One region of the Paenibacillus sp. FSL M7-1414 genome, then DNA from elsewhere that is predicted to be linked to it. Evidence: riboswitches for the same ligand, from Rfam matches in the RefSeq annotation. Region 1 holds a riboswitch; the other holds the start of a gene.

Region 1 (11,628 bases):
TACGGAACAGTTAAGCATATATTATGGACATTTCCAGGCGGTCAAGCAGATTAGCCTGACGTTTCCTGAAGCAAGCGTAACGGCTCTTATTGGGCCGTCTGGTTGCGGTAAATCCACGTTCCTCCGGTCGCTGAATCGGATGAACGACGAGATTGCCGGTTCCCGTACAGAGGGACATATCTGGATGGACGGTAACGATCTGAATGAGCCTGGAACCGATGTAATCAAGCTTCGCCAGAAGATTGGCATGGTGTGGCAGAAGCCAAATCCTTTTCATAAGTCCATCTACAACAATATCGCGTTTGGCCCCCGCTACCGTGGTACGAAGAGTAAGAAGGCACTGGATGAAATTGTGGAAAAAAGCTTGCGCCGTGCTGCGCTCTGGGACGAAGTGAAAGACAGACTGCATGAGTCAGCTCTGTCTCTCTCTGGCGGACAACAGCAGCGCCTATGTATCGCTCGCGCTTTGTCTGTTGAACCACAGATTCTGCTGCTCGATGAGCCGGCATCTGCACTTGACCCGGTATCTACGGGTAAAGTTGAAGAGTTGATTACCGAGCTCAAGAAGGAGCTGCGTATTGTTATTGTTACCCATAACATGCAGCAGGCGGCACGCATCTCGGATTATACAGCTTATTTCTATCTGGGAAGCATGATTGAGCACGGGGATACAGAGCATATTTTCACGAACCCGGACAATCGTCTGACGCAAGAATACATTATGGGTCGTTTCGGTTAATTGGATCATGGAGTGTAACATAGAGTAATAGACAAAGAGATTAAGAAATAATAGAGACAAAAGAAAGCACAATGCCTGGACGGTTGTTCGGGGATTGTGCTTTTTTAATTTATAATTTTAGTGGGATTTTCTGTATGCGGGATAAACATTATGCTACGATATTTAGTGTGGAGAACGTTTACATGACTTCGAAGGAGATGTTGATAATCACTACGGATCAGATGTCTTACGACCATATGGCAGCTCAGATTATACAGAACTACACTATTGAGAAACCTGTCGTTTCATATATTCGTCATAATGAGAATCTGACATATCATGTCGTTGATGAAGCAAGCGGGCAGAAGTATCTGCTACGTATCCATCAAGCCGCATATGCAAGTATGACCGGCATTCAGCATACGCTTCCTGCGCTGGAGGCAGAGATGAACCTGCTTCATGAGTTAAACGCAACGACAGCATTGCGCGTGCAGCATCCGGTACGGAATGTATCGGGTGAATGGGTCACGGTATGGACAAGTGAGGCAGGTAAAGAAATCTGCTGTACAGTACTGGAGTGGATTGAGGGAAGGGACATCCAGCAGGGAGAACGCCTGACAACAGAGCAGATCTATGATCTGGGGGCACAGCTGCAGATGCTTCATCAATATGGGCGTGAGCAGAATCAGACAGATCGAACAAAGGTGCGGCCGGCATATGGCAATAGCCATGAGAACTTGGTCATGCTCGGGCAGCTAGAAGAAGGCGTCCGACTGGGGATTTTTACAACGGAAGACTTCGATCTGCTTCGTGAGACGTTTGAGAACATTAATGAGCAGTTAGAAACATACCCGCAGCACGCAGGGACATGGGGGATCATTCATGGGGATATTACTCGCAACAATCTGCTGATAACGGAGCAGGGGATTTCCATGATTGATTTCTGTCTACACGGTTATGGATATTATCTTTTTGATGCCGGAGGGGCAGCACTTATGTTCAATCGGGAGGAACGTGACATATTATTATCCGGTTATACCCAACAGATCGCACCACTGACGGATCGTGATATCCGGATAATGGAAGGATTCATGTTGATCTTTACACTGGGTTATTATGCCTTTCAGATGGCGAATGAGTCGAGGCACGAATGGATGAAAGATCGCATGCCAAAGCTGTGCAGCAAGTATTGCCGACCCTATGTACAGAACGAGAGCATCTTCTATGAGTTATGAGGTGTTTCCTTTTCTAGGAGCTATAACTTAGGATTAAGATTGTGAATATTACCTGAGCGTCCTGAACAATCGGGGTGCTCTTTTTGCATGCATTAGATAACGATCGTAATGGACATTTATGAAGAAAGTATAAACTCTGAGGAGAGTCAACTTTTCTTAGCTACAATATAGTCATGGGAGGATGAAGCAGCGATGAGAGACAGCGAGAATATATTGCTGGTGGAGGATGATCCGGAGATTGCCCGTATTTTGAGAGATCATCTACGTCATGAGGGTTATGGGGTAACTTGGGCATCAAGCGGTTTGGAGAGCTGGGAAGACTTTAGGGAGGGAACCTATCAATTAGTCTTGTTGGATCTGATGCTGCCGGAAATGGATGGGTTCACGGTATGCAAAAACATTAGACTGATCAGCGATGTTCCGCTGCTCATGATGAGTGCTCGAATCGAGGAAGAGAGCAAAGTCAGGGGGCTTGGGCTGGGAGCTGACGATTATATTACGAAGCCCTTCAGTCTAACGGAACTTACAGCTCGCATTAAATCTCATCTGAATAGGTACCGCAGATATCAGGGCGTAGAGCCGGATTCGACAGATAGACAGTATAACGATGGGTTATCGATTGATTATTTGAATCAGCGCGCACAGGTTCATGGAGAACATGTGGCACTAACCAACAAGGAATGGGCTTTGCTCATACTGCTTGCTTCTCATCCGGGCCGGGTGTTTACCAAGGCGGAACTGTATGAACATGTCTGGAGTCAGCCAGAGGCGGGGAACTCGAGTACAGTCACAGTTCATGTGAAGAGCCTTCGGGCCAAGCTTGGTGACGAGCCCCATCATCCACGCTGGATTCAGACGGTGTGGGGCAGTGGTTACCGGTTCATGGGGGAGCCTGAGGAATGAAGTTGAAGTACTGGTTAATGCTTGCCTTCCTCATTGTAATGCTGCTGCCTGTCGCTGCTGGGTGGGCGCTGTACTCCCTGTATAACTATTACAATGATCAGCGTGCCGTAACGGAATATGTAGAGTTGTCCGGACAATTGGCTCCTATTGAACTGGCTTTATCTGACCCGGGACTGTACCAGCTGCACTCGCCTGATGCTTTCGCTGCACTCTCCGAATTGGAGAATGGTCGGGTGAACTTTGCTCTGTATTTACCAACAGGGATTCGGGTGTACACATCAGAGGGGAGTACATGGTCTGCTGGAGCTTACACCGTTGGGGGGGCGGAGCTGTATCGTAATTTGTACAACTTACAGATTCGTCATCGTACATTCTCGTTGAAGAAACCTGTATGGGAAAAGGGTGAGTTGGTCGGCATTTACGAAATCGTCATGCTGCGTGGAGATTGGCTGGAAGGCATATCCTTGCGGACTACCTGGGTCATGGGTCTCGCTGCTACTTTCTTTATCCTGTTATACGGAACAGTGCTGTGGTTGCTATCCCGAAAGCTCTTTCGGCCGATGAAATATCTCATAGAACGAATGGATGCTTTTGCACGGGGAGAGGCTGCTACGGATGTGGTACCTGTTCGTCATGATGAAATGGGCATCTTGCTCCAACAGTTCGATGCAATGCAAGACAAGATCAGACATACTCAGGCCGATGTGGAGAGGGAGCAAAAAGAAAAAGAGCTCATGATCGCCTCGTTATCCCATGATCTGAAAACACCGTTGATGTCCATTAGTGCCTATACGGAAGTACTTAACGGTGATCGTCAACTGAAACGCCTTGAAAGGCAGGAATATCAGGATGTGCTGCTCGGAAATGTGGAGCGGATGAAACAGATGATTAGTGAACTTGAGATGTATACGGCGTTGGGTTCCAGTGAATCGGAGATGGCCATGGTTAAGGTGGAAGGTGAAGAGTTTTTTGATATGCTGCTTGGGAGCTATGAGGGACTTGCCGAGCGTGGTCAGATTGACGTGAAGATGGATGTCCGCACAGATCAACTGTACCGAGTTCATCCCGAACAACTGATGCGCCTGACAGATAATCTGATAAATAATGCACTACGCCACACAAGGACGAACGGTGTAATGGGACTAGGGGTTATTGCTTCAGATTGGGAGCTTCCTGAATGGATTATTCCTTCGCTTAGAGCTGAATTGGATAACTACAGGGCGGGAGCAACATTGATCTTAGTACAAAACGAAGGTCCTGCTATTCCTGAAGAACAGCTCATTCGTATCTTCGAACCCTATGTTCAACACCAGAATCAGGATGAGAAGACGTATGCAGGTGGTTCGGGATTGGGATTGAGTATAGCCAAACGGGTTGCAATAAAGCACGGAGGGGATATGCGCATGTGGTCATACGAAGGATATGGAACGCTGGCAGCATGCCGATTGCCTGAACATGGAGAATGTAAACGCAGAGAGGGTGGATAAGATGATGAAAAAAGGATGGATGATGCTGGGTACTGCTGTGTTGGCAGGCGCCCTGCTTGGAGGTTGCGCGGAGAAGGATATGCTGGCTATGTCAGGAGATGAGATGATTGAGAAGGTTGTCTCAGCAGAAACAGAACCCGCCTCGTATTATGCGGAAGGAGTGATGAAGATATGGGCGGATGACAAGCTGACTAACACGATGCAAATTAAGGAATGGGTAGATGGTGAAACCGGACGAAAGCGCACGGAAACATCAGAGAATGGCAATGTCAGTTACGCAGTTAATGATGGAAAGAAGATCATCATATATGAAAAAGAAACAGGGGCAGCATATTCCATGGATGCATCATCCGTGTCACAACAACCTAATCAAACCCAGAAGCAAATATTGCTCGATCAACTAGAGCGGTTACGTACTACGCATGATGTGAATATGATGGGACAGGAGAAACTTTATGGACAGGACGTCATTCATATTGAATTGACACCAAAAGAAGAAGGCGCATTCTCCATATCTTCAGAGTATTGGGTAGATCCCAAAACGTGGATGATTGTCAAAGTAAACAGCGCGTATGGGGATGGAAAATCAGAAATGGTCTATGATCCGATTCAGTATGACCCTGAATTCACAAAGGATACTTTCGTAATTGACATCCCTAAGGAGGTCGATGTGAAGGACTTGGACGATATGATGCAGAATTCCGAAGTGACCCTAGAGGAAGCGGAAAAAGCGTTGGAACAGCCGTTCCTACAGGACATGAGTGGAGAATTCGAACTATCACGGATCGAAATGTCTACATCGCGCGGTGAGCTGAGCAGAGATGAAGTAACCTTGTATTATGTAAGTAACGACAAGGTAGAAGTCAGCCTGACGGTATTCAAGATGCCGGAAGAAAATGTGGACGATACACTAATACCGGATGAAGCCGAGATTAAGGTTCGTAACACCGAGGGTTCATATATGAAGAGCATTCGGAACATATCATGGAGTGAGAATGGCTTGCGGTACTCCATCATGGGTGAAAACGAAGGATGGACAAAGGCAAAGCTGCAAGCTTGGGCGGAAGAACTGACCCTTACCAATCCGTCTAGATGAGCTAAAGAATAATAATAAGGTTGCCGCAGAAACGAAGCGGCAGCTTTTTTTGTATATTCTCCTTTTGGTGTGGTGGATATCTATTCGATCTCCGTTCAGTCCATTCCAAAAAGGCAAGAGGGCAACTTCACGTTTACAGTTCAATATGCATATTTATAGGAGACAATCTTGATTTGGTGATGGAGGCAGGAGAAGGGGGCATCGCAGGATGGCTGTTTTATCAACAGGGCCAATTGAAAATAATATAGTGGTGGGAAGCGGCGAGCGTCCTACACAGAGAATTACAGTGAAATTAGACAATCGGAGTCTCACTAGTTTCTCTACCGTTCTGGTTCAAGGCTATTATTTGAATGGTGTTCGCACACTATACGTTGAGGAATTGTTTAATGTTTTGCCTAACCAGGTTATAACAAAAGACTATTATGCAGATTTGGATGCATTTGAGTTTATATTTACCACAGGTGATGATGCGGAGGATGAAGTTCAGATTTCCGTATGGGGGAAAAACCAGAACGGTCAACTGGTAACGGCACATCGTTTGGTGTCTGAGGAATTGTTAGGAGCGGACCTCGGTCTAGTCGGGGTAACGGGTGCGACTGGAGCTACAGGGACAGCAGGGGTTGCGGGAACAACTGGTCCTACAGGGGCTACAGGTGTTACAGGACTGACAGGAGTTACTGGTCCTCCTGGAGGAACTACGGGATCGACGGGAGAGACCGGTGTCACTGGGACCACGGGGGAGACAGGATCTACCGGAGTGACAGGAGTCACGGGCGCTACTGGAAGTACGGGGACCACAGGAGAGACAGGGCTTACGGGAGTGACGGGTATTACTGGGAGTACAGGAATAACAGGAACGACTGGAGTCACCGGGAGCACAGGGGAGACAGGGTCTACTGGAGCCACAGGTGTCACCGGTAGTACGGGAATAACAGGAACGACTGGGGCTACAGGTGCGACAGGCGTAACGGGTGCGACCGGAGTTACTGGAGATACGGGAGAGACAGGCGTAACGGGTGCGACCGGAGTTACTGGAGATACGGGAGAGACAGGCGTAACGGGGACGACAGGAGTTACTGGAGATACGGGAGCGACAGGCGTAACGGGGACGACCGGAGTCACTGGTGTTACAGGCGCAACAGGCGTAACGGGGACGACCGGAGTTACTGGAGATACGGGAGTGACAGGCGTAACGGGGACGACCGGAGTTACTGGAGATACGGGCGCGACAGGACTTACAGGAACGACCGGAGTTACTGGGGCTACAGGTGCAACAGGCGTAACAGGGGCGACTGGAGATACTGGTGTTACAGGTGCAACCGGATTGACGGGAGCAACAGGAGTCACTGGAGATACAGGCGCAACGGGAGTAACAGGGACGACCGGAGTCACTGGTATTACAGGTGCGACAGGCGTAACGGGGACGACCGGAGTCACAGGGGTTACAGGTGCAACAGGAGCTACTGGATCGACAGCAGCTTCTGCCCCTGCGGATTCTTCCTTGTTTGCTGATAGCCAGACCACGGCGTTGGGTCTTTCATTAGTAGCTGAAACGACGATTCAGACACTTAATGTACCTGTAGTGGCAGGTCAACGCGTGAAAATCGATAATAGTACACAAATAGCAATAGTTGTAGGGGCTAACTGGAGTATTGCGTATAACATTAATCTGAGACGTAATGGAGTTTTAATTAATCAATTGCAGCTCTCACGAAGCGGTAATGCTTCGGGAACGTTGAGGTTTCTTTCCTCCAACACTTACGTGGATACATCCCCGGCTACAACGACTAATGCATACACGATAAGTATCCAATTTACGACAACTAGCAACGTCACGAGTGCCTCAGCGGAAGTGAGAAATATTAATGCTATTCGTTTCAGTTAAAATAGACATCGAACTTATGATAATTACACGTTACTTTTGTTGACATATATGATATTGTACATTACTCTATGGGTATACACGATCAAAAACTTAGAAATGTACCAATTCGAATCGAATTAAAATAATACAGCGGATGATAACGAGCGGGAGAGACCTGGGTTAGCCGAGCAATATGGCTAGTGTTCAGGCACCGAAGGAGCAAGCTGCTGCGCACCCGGCGCAGTGGTTAATCTCTCAGGTAAATGTACCATCGTTGGACGCAACTCTGGAGAGTGCGCGAACTGCGCCACCCAAGGGGTATATGATCAGTCAGCCCGGTGAACTTGTCTGTAATCGCAGGCAGTGCACCCTTGTCGTGAGACACTGCTGATCGTGAAACTCTCAGGTATCGAGGACAGAGAGAGGGCCTAAGGCCTTCTTCTGTCCTTTTTTGATGTCATCATATCTAAATAAGGGACATTGTGGATGAAACTCCTGGATCGAAATGACGAATACATTTTACAAATATGAATCATGATTAATAATGGAGGGTTACAAGTGCGATTTAAAGATGTTTTCTCAATTATTGGTCCATCGATGACGGGGCCTTCAAGTTCACATACAGCTGGTGCGGCAAGGTTAGGAAGAATTGCTCGGCAGTGGCTAGGATGTACGCCAGATCGTGCCCGGCTGACCCTGTACGGTTCATTTGCAGATACGTATCAGGGGCACGGAACAGATTTGGCACTGATCGGTGGTCTGCTGGATTATGTCACAGATGATCCGCGTATCCCGGATGCAGAGCAATACGCAGAGGAAGCGGGCATGGAGGTTGAGTTTTATACAAGTGGCCTACCTGCTCCTCATCCAAATACGGTCAAAATTGAGTTGTGGCATGGAGAACGTGCCTGCTCCTTAATCGGTGCATCCATTGGTGGTGGGAGCGTATCCGTGCATTCGATGAATGATTTTCGTGTTCAGATTAGTGGTGAGTTTCCAACACTCGTTCTGCGACATGCGGACAAAGCAGGGGTGCTTGCATCGGTAACGTCCACGATCAGTTCATCCGGGGTTAACATCGGGTATATGCAGGTGGACCGGAAAGCCCGTGATGGCGAAGCACTTACCGCGATGGAAATGGATGGCGTGCCTAATCCTGATATGCTCAAGCGTCTAAGGGAGCTGGACCATGTATTGGACATTCGTGTCATTGATTTGAAGAGAGGAGTTGATTCGGATGCGGTTTAAACATTTGCACGAACTGAATACGATCTGTACAGCAGAATCCAAAACCATTGCTCAGCTGATGATCGAGGAGCAAGTTCAGGAGACCAATACACCGGAAGCGGATGTTGTGAAACAGATGTGTGAATATTATCAGGTGATGAAGAAAGCGGTACGCAAAGGGTTAACGGAAGATACGACATCACGCAGTGGATTAACAGGTGGAGACGGGAAAAAAATGGCCGAGTACATTCGCAAAGGTGAGACTTGTTCAGGAGATGCTTCCGCACTTGCCATGGCGTATGCCCTGTGTGTATCTGAAGTGAATGCCTCCATGGGTCGGATCGTGGCAACACCAACAGCCGGTTCCTGCGGCATTATCCCGGGTGTGTTTATTAGCTCACAGGAGCGGTTTGGCTGGACGGACGAACATTTGGTGAACGGGTTGTTCTGTGCGGGAGCGATTGGTTATGTTATCGCCAACAATTCATTTATCTCCGGCGCCGAAGGTGGCTGTCAGGCGGAAGTGGGTTCCGCTATCGGCATGGCTGCGGGTGCCATGGTTGAACTGCGTGGAGGTACACCGGAACAGGTTGTTCATGCCGTTGGTTTGGCGTTAAAAAATACACTGGGCCTTATCTGCGATCCGGTCGCAGGCCTTGTTGAAATCCCATGCATCGTCCGTAATGGACTGGGTGCAGTTACGGCGCTGGCTGCGGCTGATATGGCCCTGGCCGGAGTGCGTAGTGCCATTCCTTCAGACGAAGTCATCGATGTCATGCTGGAAGTAGGCAGTGCAATGCCGAGCCGACATCGGGAGACAGCCCAAGGTGGACTGGCCCAGACACCAACAGGCCGCAAAATGATGCAAAAGCTGGCTAAACCAAAGGCAAAGCGTGCCGAGCCTGAGCCGGAGTCGAAGCCAGCGGATTCTGACACAACTACAAGTGGGGCGGACAATGCTCAAGTGGACAAGGGTACTCAGGTTTAAGCTGAACCGGGACCACCGATATATAAATCAGTGACATTATGATGTATAACGGCGAATACAAAAATACAAAAACAAGCGTCCGCGAACCCGAATCCGGGTTATGCAGGACGCTTGTTTTATGCTACCAGATGAAGCGAAGTTAGGATACTTATATTTGACTTCAGATGAATGTGTATTATGACTCTAGTTCTGGCTCACAGCCGTACTCAGTACGGCATATCCATACGCGGGCAATTCAATGGCGAGTACGCCATCTTCCTTGGCGGTACGATGGTTTCCGCCGAATAACTCGGTCCATTCCTCGTCACCGGCCTCCAGCTCGACAATAGCCGTCTCTTCTGATCGATTGAACAGAACCAGAATGCGTTCCTCTTCATTTTGTCGCTCAAATACCAGTTGGCTGCCATCGGGACGAGCCTGCAGGAAACGAACGGTGCCTTCTGCACGCAGGGCAGGATGCGCATGACGCAGGGAGATCAGTTTCTGATAAAAGTCGAACAGCTCTCGGTCTTGCTTCGCTTCATCCCATTCCATGCATTTACGGCAGCCCGGATCGTGTTCGCCGTCCATGCCAATCTCGTCTCCGTAATAGATGCACGGCGCGCCCATATAACTGAACTGGAATAACGCAGCCAGCTTCATCTTGCGCTGGTCGCCTTCACACAGCGTGAGCAGCCGCGGAGTATCGTGGCTGTCGAGCAAGTTAAACGCCACTTCGCTGGCCTGAAGCGGATAACGGGATAACTGTCGCCCGATGGAGTTTGCGAACTGTTCGGCGTGCATCGTATTTTTCACAAAGAATGCATTCACGGCATCGGTAAACGGATAGTTCATGGACGCATCGAACTGGTCGCCTTGCAGCCAGGAGGAAGACTCGTTCCATACTTCGCCCAGAATGTAGGCATCCGGATTAGCGGCTTTGACTACACGGCGGAAATCACGCCAGAATGCATCGTCCACTTCGTCTGCCACATCCAGCCGCCATCCGTCCGCGCCCACTTCCTTAATCCAGTACTCGGCAACCTCCAGCAGATAAGCCTTAACCTCGGAATTCTCCGTATTCAGCTTTGGCATGTGCGCTTCGAATCCGAAGGTCTCATACGTAGGAATGCCGTCCTTCACGTCCAGTGGGAATTCGTGTACATGGAACCAGTCCTTATATTTGGATTGTTCTCCGTTCTTCTGCACATCCGCAAACGGCGCAAATGTCTTCCCGGAATGGTTGAACACAGCATCCAGAAGTACGCGAATTCCACGTGCGTGGCACAGCTCGACCAGTCGTTTCACGGTATCTGCGTCACCAAAGTGCCGGTCTACCCGCAGGTAGTCTTCTGTATCGTATTTGTGATTGGTGGTGGCTTCAAAGATGGGGGTGAAGTAGATCGCATTAATGCCAAGATCGCTGATGTAATCCAGATGATCGATCACGCCCTGAAGGTCACCGCCGAAGAAATTGAAAGGTGTCGGCTCACCACCCCACGGCTCTACCTTTTCCGGACTAATATCCGGGTTGCCGTTGGCGAATCGTTCAGGGAAAATCTGATAGAACACTGCATCTTTAACCCATGCAGGGGGTGTGAATACAGCTCCGGCATGAATATAAGGGAACTGGAACATACGACCCGGATCGTCTGGTTCTTTTTCCTGGAAGTCCGTCTCGGTCATCCAGATCTGTTCGTCTCCGTTTTTGAGCAGAAAAGAGTACTTCAGTCGGTGGTAGGGAGGTTTCACCTCACCCTCGAAGTAATCGAACATGGAGTCAGAGGTGAACTTTGTTAAGGGAACCAGCGCTTTGGTTGCATCCCACGCATATTTATCCCCGGTCAGGGCATGTACCTCGGTCAGATCATTCTTTTTGGTACGCAGGCGCAGGTGGATTGTATTTTGGTCATAGGCATAGGCCCAGTTTCGTTTCGGTTGATGATAGATGGCTTCCAGCAGCATAATGAAATTCCTCCCGTCAGGTGTAGAACTGATATGTACTTGGTAGACTTGATTAATATGACATTCCCAACGTTAATGGATAAGCTATAATTAGCATGTGTGGTAACGTAAAGGACTTCAACATTTGCTCAACAAGACATGAATCCATATGTTATAGACAGCTTTT
Region 2 (11,628 bases), 4.8 Mb from region 1:
TGAGTAACTATGTTACTGAACTTATGGCGACCGCTCCAGAGATGCTCAAAAGTGTATCCGGCATCGATGTAGAGCAGCTGATTAAAGGCCTTACGAAGTCTAAAACACCTGCGCCAGTTGCCATTCAACAGAGCGAGGCTGTTACAACTCCTTCTATAATCGACAAGATTGTGGAAAGAGCTGGAGTTGACGAGTAAGAAGCACTTCGAATCTTGCATGGTTGCTCTATTGACCTTAAGGCGAATTTTTGTTACTTTTTAAGCGAGACGTCCGGCGCGGTTTGCCCGCTCCGGGTGTCTTTTCGTTCGTAAGATGGTGTGAAAAAGAGGTGCAAACAATGAGCAGCTTGCATGTAGATAAAGCGCTAAATAATAATGTAATCATTGCACAGCATCCAGAACACGGGGAAGTCGTTGTTATTGGTAAAGGCATTGGCTTTAACCGAAAACCGAGTGATCACATTCCATTGATGGCTGTGGAGAAAATGTTCATTTTGAAAAACCAGCAGGAGCAAGAGCAGTACAAACAGCTTCTTCCACAGGTGGATGAAGCACTGATCGAAATTATTAACGAAGTTATTACGTATATTGCAGAGCGTACGGACGTTCCTCTGAATGAACATATCCATATTGCATTAACCGATCACATTTCTTTCGCGTTAAAACGCAAGGAGCAGGGCATTATCATACAAAATCCATTTTTATATGAAACCCGCGAGATTTATCCTGAAGAATATCGAATGGGAGAATACGCTGTTCGTCTGATCAAAGAGAAAATGGGTGTAGATCTGGGGATGGATGAAATTGGTTTTGTTGCCCTCCATATCTATAGCGCAATGACCAATCAAAATATATCCCAGGTACGTGAACATTCGCAATTGATCACTGATTTGGTGAACCTGGTGTCTGATCAACTCGATTATTCGTTTGAAACGGAATCGCTTGATTACTCTCGTTTGCTGACTCATCTTCGGTTCGCCCTTGAGCGTGTTCGCCGTGGAGACAAAGTGGAAGAACTTCATAAGTTGGATTCCCTGCTTAAGTTGGAGTATCCCGAAATGTACTCGCTTGCATGGAAACTGACCAAAGTAATGGAGAAAAGACTGAAACTGCCGGTTTATCCTGCGGAAGTAGGTTATCTGACCATTCATCTGCAAAGGCTGAATCAGCGGAAGGAAGAAGAGAATAAGTGAGATCATTCCAGTGATGGAATGCGGAATTTATTTTTTTGGTGTAAAGGCTTGCAATAGATTAGAACTGGTGCTACAATGGTTTCCGTAATCAAGCAACTGAATAAACATAAGCGACGTGTTACTGACTCGATCAGGCATGAGTTAATTAAAGTGTGATTGTTCTTTCCTTGTACAGGGTATGCTATACCCCAAGGTTGGCACAGTTTACTTTATTAATTCATGCCTTTTTTTGTGTTCCCTTGCTTGCATCACAACATATAAATTAGACGAAAGGGAGAAACGACGCGATGTTCAAAAAGCTTTTTGGTGTATTGCAAAGAGTAGGTAAAGCTCTCATGCTGCCTGTAGCCATTCTACCTGCGGCAGGTTTGCTGCTCGGAATCGGTAACATGTTGGTTAATCCAGATTTCTTGCAATATGTAACGGCGCTCGACACCCCTTGGGTGAACTCGATCGCAACAATTATGATGAACGCAGGTCAGATCGTATTTGATAATCTGGCATTGCTGTTCGCCGTCGGTGTAGCCGTCGGATTGGCCGGTGGCGAAGGCGTTGCAGGTCTTGCAGCGATCATCGGTTACCTGGTCATGAATGTTACATTAGGATCTGCGGTAGGTGTTACTCCGGCCATGATCGGTGAAGTACCGGGTTATGCCAGCATCTTGGGTATCCCAACATTAAGTACAGGCGTGTTCGGAGGTATTATCATAGGTATTGCCGCCGCGCTGTGTTACAATCGATTTTTCAAAATCGAACTGCCGTCTTACCTCGGTTTCTTTGCAGGTAAACGATTTGTACCGATTATCACATCGGTAGTATCCCTTGTAATCGGGTTGCTTCTTGTGATTATCTGGCCTCCGATTCAAAATGGACTGAATGCTGTGTCTCACTTCATGGTAGATACAAGTCCGACCTTGTCGGCGTTCATCTTTGGAGTTGTGGAACGGTCATTGATTCCGTTCGGTTTGCATCACATTTTCTACTCCCCATTCTGGTTTGAGTTTGGTGAGTATGTGAATAAAGCCGGAGATGTTATTCGTGGGGATCAGAAAATTTTCTTCAGCCAGTTACGTGATGGCGTTGCTCTCACAGCAGGAACATTCCAAGTTGGTAAATTCCCGTTCATGATGTTCGGTTTGCCAGCAGCGGCACTTGCGATGTACCATGAAGCAAGACCGGAGCACAAAAAGTATGTTGCAGGGATCATGGGTTCAGCTGCGCTAACCTCGTTCCTGACAGGGATTACAGAGCCACTTGAGTTCTCGTTCCTGTTTGTAGCACCAATCCTGTTTGCAGTACACTGTATCTTTGCAGGTTTGTCTTTCATGACCATGCAAATTCTGGGTGTAAAGATCGGTATGACCTTCTCCGGTGGGTTCATTGACTTCCTGATCTTCGGGATTATTCCGAACCGTACACCTTGGTGGGACGTTATTATTGTCGGATTGGTTCTTGCGGTGATCTATTACTTCGGTTTCCGGTTTATCATTCGCAAATTCAATCTCAAAACACCAGGACGTGAAGATGCAACGCCTGAAACCGAATCTGGCGGAGGCTCTGGTTCAACGGATGACCTGCCACATAATATTCTTGAAGCTTTCGGTGGCAAGGAAAATATCAAACATCTAGACGCTTGTATTACTCGTTTGCGGATTGAAGTTAATGAGAAATCCAATGTGAAAAAAGATCGTTTGAAACAATTGGGTGCATCTGGTGTACTTGAAGTGGGTAATAATGTTCAAGCCATCTTCGGAACACGTTCCGACACAATCAAATCTCAGATGCAGGATATTATTGCAGGACGAACTCCAGCACCAACGCCAGCAGCTGCCAAACCAACTCCTGAAGAGGAGAAGGCACAAGGTGAGCAGGGCGAGCGCATCGTTGCTGAGGATATCGTCATGCCAGTCAATGGTGAATTGCTGGACATTACAAACGTACCTGATCCGGTCTTTGCTGAGAAAATGACAGGTGATGGATTCGCAATTTTGCCACATGATGGTACGATAACTTCTCCTGTGTATGGTAAAGTGTTTAATGTATTTCCAAGCAAACATGCCGTGGGCATCATGTCCGATGGTGGTAAGGAAGTGCTTGTTCATATAGGTGTTAATACGGTGAAGTTGAAAGGTCAAGGCTTTAACGTACTGGTACAGGAAGGTGATCTGGTATCGGCAGGTCAGCCGATTATGGAAGTGGATCTGGAGTATGTCAAAGCAAATGCTCCTTCGATCATTTCACCAGTTATTTTCACTAACCTGCCAGAGGGCTCCACAGTAACTCTGAAGAAGAGTGGAGTGCTGAAAGTTGGCGAACAGCCAATCATTGAGATAAAATAAGAAGTGTTACGACGATGGCAAGCAAGTGTAAATATATGCAATGCCTAAACCAAACTACTGAAAGTGAGATGATTGTAATGCAACAAACATTCAGAATTACAGACGAAGATGGTATCCACGCACGTCCGGCGACAGCCCTGGTTAATACAGCAAACAAATTCAAAGGTGCAGAATCCTTTGCAGAAGCTAACGGTAAAAAAGTAACTTTGAAATCCATCCTGGGTGTTCTTTCCCTCGGATTGGAACAAGGCGACACTATCAGCATCATCGTTGAAGGCGAAGGCGAAGCTGAAGCTCTTCAAGCTTTGACTGACGTTATGGTTAACGAAGGGTTGGGCGAAATTAATGCTTAATGTTTCCGGGATCGCGGCTTCGGCGGGTATTGCTATCGCCAAGGCGTTTATCTTGGAGCATCCTGACTACTCTGTAGAAAAACGCCAAATTAACGACGTTGACGCAGAGATCGCGAAACTCGACTCAGCTCTGGGTAAATCCCAGGCTGAGCTTGAGGCGATCAAAGAGCGCACTTTACAAGAGCTTGGCGAGAAAAAAGCAGAGATTTTTGCTTCGCATTTGCTCATTCTGAATGACCCGGAACTAATTGATCCGGTTAAAGCTAGAATTGCGGATGACATGATCAATGCAGAATTTGCTTTGAACGAAACGGCATCGCAATTTATCTCCATGTTTGAGAACATGAAGAGTGCTTACCTGCAGGAACGTGCTGCAGATATGCGTGACGTTACCAAACGTGTGCTAAATCACTTGCTTGGTATCGACTTCATGAGTCCGGCTGAGATCAATGAAGAAGTGATTGTGCTTGCGGAGGATCTAACACCTTCCGACACGGCTCAATTGAACCGCCAATTTGTTAAAGGTTTTGCAACCAACATTGGTGGACGTACTTCTCACTCGGCAATTATGGCTCGCTCTCTTGAGATTCCGGCTGTTGTTGGAACCAAGGACATCTTGGCTCAAGCGAAACAAGGCGATATGATTATTGTTGACGGTCTGGATGGTCACGTACTAGTTAACCCTACTGATGAAGTTATTGCTGAATACCGTGCCAAACAGGAACAGTATGATGCACAACGTGCAGAGTGGAGAAAACTTCGTGATGAGCCAACGGTAACGGTGGACAACGTTCATGTTGAACTTGCAGCCAACATTGGTACACCAAATGACGTAACGGGTGTTCTGGAAAACGGCGGCGAGGCTGTAGGCCTGTACCGTACCGAGTTCTTGTACATGGGCAGAGACAAGCTTCCTTCCGAAGACATTCAGTATAATGCTTACAAAGCGGTACTGGAAAAAATGGAAGGCAAACCTGTCGTTGTTCGTACACTCGACATCGGTGGAGACAAAGAGCTTCCATACCTGGATCTGCCAAAAGAAATGAATCCATTCCTCGGCTTCCGCGCAGTTCGTCTGTGTTTGGACCGTCTGGATATCTTCCGTACACAATTGCGTGCATTGCTGCGTGCAAGCGTACATGGAAACCTGCGTGTCATGTTCCCAATGATCGCAACACTCGGTGAATTCCGTGAAGCAAAAGCTGTCTTGCTCGAAGAGAAAGAGAAGCTGGTTGCTGAAGGTATTGCTGTTTCTGACAGCATTCAACTCGGAATCATGGTCGAAATTCCTTCGACTGCAGTTCTGGCGGATCAATTTGCCAAAGAAGTGGATTTCTTCAGTATCGGAACGAACGATCTGATTCAATACACGATGGCTGCTGACCGCATGAACGAACGAGTGGCTTATCTGTACCAGCCTTACAACCCAGCCATTTTGCGTTTGGTTAAAATGGTTATCGATGCAGCGCATCGTGAAGGCAAATGGGTTGGCATGTGTGGTGAGATGGCAGGAGACGAAACAGCAATTCCATTGCTGCTTGGTCTTGGATTGGATGAGTTCAGCATGAGCGCAACCTCCATTCTGCCAGCTCGTAGTCAGATCACCAAGCTGTCCCGTGCGGATATGCAGGAACTGGCTGCTAAAGCTCTGGATATGCAAACGGCTGAACAAGTTGTTGAATTGGTTCAAAGCATTCAAGCGTAATTTTGCCGGGGTTTCCTCCGGATTTGAGGTTTTTCTTTTTCCGATAATGAGCTGCATTGATGCAGCGATTTTGCCGGTATCCGCTGTTACAGCGGGTACTGGCTTTTTTTGTTGCTCGAACGTATAGGAATTAGAAGGGGAGTAGGAGGAGAAAGGTCCTGTAATGTCTAGCCAAAAAAATGCTCTTACTGGTGTAGTTAACATCAGCAAGAGCATGATTAGTAATACACTTAGTGCTTAACTGCACGCGCAGTTCAGTACAGGTTTGCGAGCGGCGGTGGTTTCATCCAGACGAGTGACCGGTGTTCCGTAAGGTGCGTTCAGTACCAATTCAGGTGTCTCTTCCGCTTCTTTGGCAATCCGTATCATCGTATCAATGAAGCCATCCAGCGTTTCTTTGCTCTCGGTTTCTGTCGGTTCGATCATGATGCATTCCTCCACGTTGAGCGGGAAGTACACCGTAGGCGGGTGATATCCAAAATCAAGCAATCGCTTGGCAACATCAAGTGTGCGCACACCGTATTGCTTCAAACCCCGACCAGACATGACAAATTCATGTTTGCATACACCCGGATACGGAATCTCGTAGTATGGTGCGAGGCGGGCCATCATATAATTAGCATTCAGTACCGCACATTCAGAGACACGGCGCAAGCCTTCCGGTCCATAGGTGCGAATGTAGGCATAGGCACGTACCAATATACCGAAGTTACCGTAGTAGGCTTTCACCCGGCCAATGGATTGATCGCCTTCACGATCGAATGCATACATACCATCATCATTTTTGATAACCATGGGCTTAGGCAGGAACGGAACTAAACGACTCTTCACACCGACTGGTCCGGCGCCAGGTCCACCACCGCCATGTGGCGTACTCATCGTTTTGTGCAAGTTCAGATGCACCACGTCAAAGCCCATATCACCCGGACGGGTAATGCCCATAATGGCATTGGAGTTGGCTCCGTCGTAATACAACAAGCCACCAGCCTGGTGTACGATGGATGCAATCTCCTGAATGTCTTTCTCAAACAGACCAAGTGTATTCGGGTTTGTCAGCATCAATGCTGCCGTATCCGAACCGACTGCTGCACGGAGTGCGTCCAGATCGACCAGTCCGTCTGCGCGGGATGGAATCGTCACAGTTTCAAATCCTGCAACGGTTGCACTTGCCGGGTTGGTACCATGCGAAGAATCGGGCACGATGACTTTGGTACGTTGTTCGCCACGACCTTCGTGGTAGGCACGAATCATCATAAGTCCAGTCCATTCTCCATGGGCACCAGCTGCTGGTTGCAAGGTCACAGCGTCCATACCTGTCAGACCTGCAAGGTCGTTTTGCAACGTATATAACAGTTCTAGTGCACCTTGAATGCTGGATTCATGCTGGTACGGATGGATTTTGGCGAATCCATTATAACGGGCAACATCCTCATTGATCTTCGGATTGTATTTCATCGTACAAGAGCCCAGTGGATAGAATCCGTTATCTACGCCGAAGTTGCGGCGGGACAGAGCGGTATAGTGTCGAATAACATCGACCTCAAACACTTCCGGCAGTGCTGCTGCTTCCGAACGGAGCATTTCCCGGGGAATCAACGTATCGGCAGCCTGACGAGGAACGTCACATTCTGGCAAGGAATAAGCGACACGTCCAGGGCTGCTGAGTTCAAAAATCAATGATTGTTCCGAAGCAGGAGATAAGGTCTGTGCACTAAATGTTGTATCCTTCTCAGGTTGAACCGAAGTGGAGACAGAGGTACCTGTTTCCGATTGTCCTTGTACCGATGTTGTCGTCGTCGTTTCCTGAGTCACAGCGATCCCTCCAATGCTCGTGCGAATTCGTCAATCTCTTCCTTAGTGCGCCGTTCGGTAACAGCAATCAGCATATGTCCGGCAAGCTCCGGGTAATCACGTCCGAGTTCGTAACCACCAATAAAGCCCGCATCCAGCAGTTTCAACTGAAGAGTATCCACGTCGGTTCCTTCAGGAAGCTTAATAACAAACTCATTAAATGTTGGTGCATTAAAAGTAAGGCTAACTCCAGAAATCGCAGTTAATGTATTGAGGGTGTAATGACTCTTTTGCAAATTCAGATCCGCGACATCAATCATTCCTTGTTTACCCATGATGGACATATATACAGATGCGCTGAGTGCAAGCAAAGCCTGGTTGGAACAGATGTTGGATGTCGCCTTTTCGCGTCGGATGTGCTGTTCACGTGCTTGCAATGTCAGTACAAAACCACGCTTGCCATTGCGATCGGTTGTTTGGCCTACAATTCGGCCAGGAATTCGGCGCATATGAGGCTGGGATACTGCGAAATATCCGCATGTCGGACCGCCGAGTGAAGCGGCGATGCCGAGGGGCTGCGCATCACCTACAACGATGTCGGCACCCAGCTTGCCTGGGGCTTCCAGCAGACCCAGCGATAGCGGGTTGGCACTTACAACGAGCAGGCCCTTGTGCGCATGCACGAGGTCGGCAGCCTGCTTCACATTTTCCACGGCACCAAAGAAGTTCGGACTCTGGATCATGACAGCAGCGGTATCGTCTGATATGGCGGTTTGCAGGGCATCCCAGTCAGTGACGCCATCCTTATAGCCAATCTCGACAATCTCCAGACGGAGTCCGTGCGCATATGCCTGCAATACCTGACGGGCTTCCGGATGAACGGTACGGGATACGATGAGCTGTTTGCGACGAGTTGCCGCTGCGGCCAGATTACCGGCTTCCGCAAAAGCCGTTGCGCCGTCATACATGCTGGCATTGGCTACAGCCATACCGGTTAATTCACAGATGTAGGATTGAAATTCGAAAATGGCCTGTAGTTCACCTTGGCTGATCTCAGGCTGATAAGGTGTGTAGGCAGTGTAAAACTCGGAACGGGAAATGACATGATTGATGACGGAAGGAACATGATGATCATATATGCCAGCGCCGAGGAAGCTGGCGTGTGTTTCGAAATTGGCGTTGGCGCCAGCTTGTTTGGACATGTGACGTGTCAGCGCATATTCATCAAGTTTGGAGGATACGGGCAGCTCGCCCTGATAACGAATCTCTTTTGGAATGTCCTGAAACAGATCCTCCAGCGTATCCACACCGATGGTTGCGAGCATGGCGCTCTGATCTTGTTCAGTCATGGGAATGTAACGGTGCTTGCTCATGCTTGATCAGCTCCTTGAGTAGGTGTCTTCGACGTACGTGTCCGTTTATGAAAAGGGGTCTTCACGACCTCGGCTTTTAGTTTCTTGCCGCGGATCTCAATCTCAAGCGGGGTTCCCAGCGCAGCGTATTTGCTGTCGATGAGGGCAAGCCCCAGATTACGCTTCAATGTAGGTGATTGCGTGCCTGTTGTCACTTCACCAATCTGTACGCCTTCGGCGTAAATCGGATAGTGGGGGCGGGGAATACCGCGCTCCAACACTTCGATGCCGACCAGTTTGCGGGCGGGCCCGTCAGTTTTTTGCTGTAACAAGGCTTCGTGTCCGATAAAAGGTCCGGCATTCAGCTTCACAAACATGCCAACACCAGCCTCAAGCGGAGAGATAGTTGCCGACAATTCCTGTCCATACAGAGGGAGCTTTGCTTCAAAGCGCAGTGTATCCCGAGCACCGAGGCCTGTCGGTACAAGTCCGTGACCTTCACCGGCTTGCATTAACCCATTCCAGACCACAGCGGCCTGATCTGCAGGAACATATAGCTCAAAGCCATCTTCACCGGTATAACCGGTACGGGACAACAGTAATTTTACTCCACATACTTCAGCATCCTGCACAAAACGAAACGGTTCAATCGAGCTTACATCCGTATCTGTAACTTTCCCGATAATGTCTACAGCCAGTGGACCTTGCAAGGCGAGTAGCGCCGTCTGCTCCGAATCATTGGTCATGCTTACGCCGGGGATCAAGTGCTCTTGCAGCCACGCCCAATCCTTGTCGATGTTGGAGGCGTTAACCACAAGCATATAATGCTGATCTTCCAGCTTATACACGAGCAGATCATCCACCACACCGCCATCTGGATAACACATCAGGGTGTACTGGGCTTGACCGGGAACCAGCGTGGTCACATCATTAGTCATCATTTGTTGCAAAAAAACTTCAGCCTGCTCACCCTGTACAGTGAATTCGCCCATATGGGATACATCAAACAGTCCAGCACGCTCGCGTACCGCTTCATGTTCTTTCTGGATTCCGCTAAATTGTACGGGAAGCTCCCAGCCTCCAAAATCAATGCACCGTACGCCTTCATATTGCTGATATAGTGGGAAGAGTGGTGTTCTAAGCAAATCAGACATCAAATCACCTCGTCATGGGCCGTCAGCCGGCCGGATATACAATCGTGGATCAATGAACCAGGGTATTTTTAAATTTTCAGCTAGATATTTTCATCACATAAGTATGGTAAGGCAGCTATGGCAGCGCCATTCTACATCCTGTTTTTCGTTTTTTGGGAAAAAGGAAAAGGACAGGCCAAAGAATCGGCATGCCAAGTAGCACGCTGTATTCTAAGGCTCTGTCCCTTGTACCTGAGAGTTACCCCGCTGCGTTGTGCAGCAGGTTTCCCCTTGGGTGATCATAACGCCCGCACAGGGCGAATAGATGCTCTCCAGAGTTGCGTCCCGTAAAAGTCCTTTTGCCTGAGAGATTCACCTCCGCTTATCGGTGGTTTACTCCTTCGGCGTTACCTCATGTACATCCCGAATCGGGTGTCACGGGTAATCTCTCCCTTTACATTCATCCGCGGGTATAACATAGTCCAATAAACACATTTACTCCTTTCATTAAAACGTGAATCCACTACCGATGTCAAGAACGATATCATAGATAATGATTTAAAACCGAATATTTATTTTATTTTTTATGTTATTGTTCGTATATTTAAAAAGACTACGCTTACTATTCTAATATTCACCAGTATATGAAGAAAGAGTGTAATCCGGTTACAGGATTTAGAGGTGTTCAGCAAATAAATTGTGAGGTATCTTGACATTTGATTCAAAAATATCATACGCTATGTTCTGGGAAAAAGGTTAAGGTCAAAGAACGCATGTACTCATTAATGAAAAGCGAGGCGGATATCGATGAGCGAATTGAAAAGTGATTTCCTGTACAGTGAAGAGCACGAATGGGTGCAAACCGTAGGGGAGGATACTGTACGTATTGGCATTACCGAGTTCGCGCAGCATCAGCTGGGTGACATTGTGTTTGTGGAATTGCCTGACCTTGAAACCAATGTAAAAGCAGAGGACAGCATTGGAACGATCGAATCGGTCAAAACGGTGTCGGACTTGTTCTCTCCCGTCACTGGTTCAATCATTGCGGTGAATGATTCGTTGCAGGACTCACCTGAACTTGTGAACAGCTCTCCTTACGAGGAAGGCTGGATGATTGAGATCCGTGTTGAGGGAGATCTGACAGCAGCATTGTCTACATTGATGAATGCAGACGCGTATCGGAAACATACGGAAGAATAGTATCAACGAACTTGTACTTATTAACATATATTTTATAATTAAATGATATGAGCTTCATATTGTTTCGACCTGTGTGAGCCGGATGCTTGCACAGGTTTTTTGTGCTTTCCAAGAATGGTTTTGAATGTGGAATGAAGCAGATTGTGGATGTAAATCACCTGATTGGACCAAGCTATAGTTTAGAAAATGATTCTGGAAATGACAAAAGTCATAGGCAAGAAAATCCTTGTGTACCAATGGGTTCAGCCATTATGCATCAAGTAAAACGATTACATAACCTAATGTTGTCATCATTGTTCATGACGAAAGTACGCTTTCATTTCATTGAACAGGAGAGCATTCTCGCTTAGGATTACAGCAGGGGAGAAATGATACCCCTTTCATAAATCATAATCACTTGATCCAAGGAGGATAATACAATGAGTAATTTGGACCAATCGTCCAATTCCAAAGGTGGGCTACGGGTAGGTGTTCAGCGTTTTGGCCGATTCCTGAGTGGTATGGTCATGCCAAATATGGGAGCGTTCATCGCCTGGGGATTAATTACGGCTCTGTTCATTCCA

The links. Region 1 has a riboswitch for glycine ahead of sdaAB (L-serine ammonia-lyase, iron-sulfur-dependent subunit beta). Riboswitches for the same ligand answer to the same signal wherever they lie in the genome.
Region 2: another riboswitch for glycine. It lies ahead of gcvT (glycine cleavage system aminomethyltransferase GcvT); the one in region 1 lies ahead of sdaAB (L-serine ammonia-lyase, iron-sulfur-dependent subunit beta).

The regions. Positions count from the first base shown of each region.
Region 1 covers NZ_JBBOOS010000001.1:513,341-524,968, forward strand. The annotation lists gene pstB (phosphate ABC transporter ATP-binding protein PstB) at 1-739, shown strand, start outside; gene MHH92_RS02460 (phosphotransferase enzyme family protein) at 922-1,953, shown strand; gene MHH92_RS02465 (response regulator transcription factor) at 2,146-2,856, shown strand; gene MHH92_RS02470 (sensor histidine kinase) at 2,853-4,343, shown strand; gene MHH92_RS02475 (LolA family protein) at 4,345-5,439, shown strand; gene MHH92_RS02480 (hypothetical protein) at 5,648-7,324, shown strand; glycine riboswitch at 7,459-7,583, shown strand; glycine riboswitch at 7,588-7,724, shown strand; gene sdaAB (L-serine ammonia-lyase, iron-sulfur-dependent subunit beta) at 7,862-8,551, shown strand; gene sdaAA (L-serine ammonia-lyase, iron-sulfur-dependent, subunit alpha) at 8,541-9,518, shown strand; gene MHH92_RS02495 (alpha-glycosidase) at 9,702-11,462, opposite strand.
Region 2 covers NZ_JBBOOS010000001.1:5,322,181-5,333,808, reverse strand. The annotation lists gene MHH92_RS23140 (flotillin family protein) at 1-197, shown strand, start outside; gene glcT (glucose PTS transporter transcription antiterminator GlcT) at 338-1,192, shown strand; gene ptsG (glucose-specific PTS transporter subunit IIBC) at 1,480-3,531, shown strand; gene MHH92_RS23125 (HPr family phosphocarrier protein) at 3,609-3,884, shown strand; gene ptsP (phosphoenolpyruvate--protein phosphotransferase) at 3,877-5,589, shown strand; gene gcvPB (aminomethyl-transferring glycine dehydrogenase subunit GcvPB) at 5,827-7,266, opposite strand; gene gcvPA (aminomethyl-transferring glycine dehydrogenase subunit GcvPA) at 7,398-8,753, opposite strand; gene gcvT (glycine cleavage system aminomethyltransferase GcvT) at 8,750-9,886, opposite strand; glycine riboswitch at 10,103-10,203, opposite strand; glycine riboswitch at 10,207-10,329, opposite strand; gene gcvH (glycine cleavage system protein GcvH) at 10,673-11,065, shown strand; gene MHH92_RS23095 (PTS mannitol transporter subunit IICB) at 11,485-11,628, shown strand, end outside.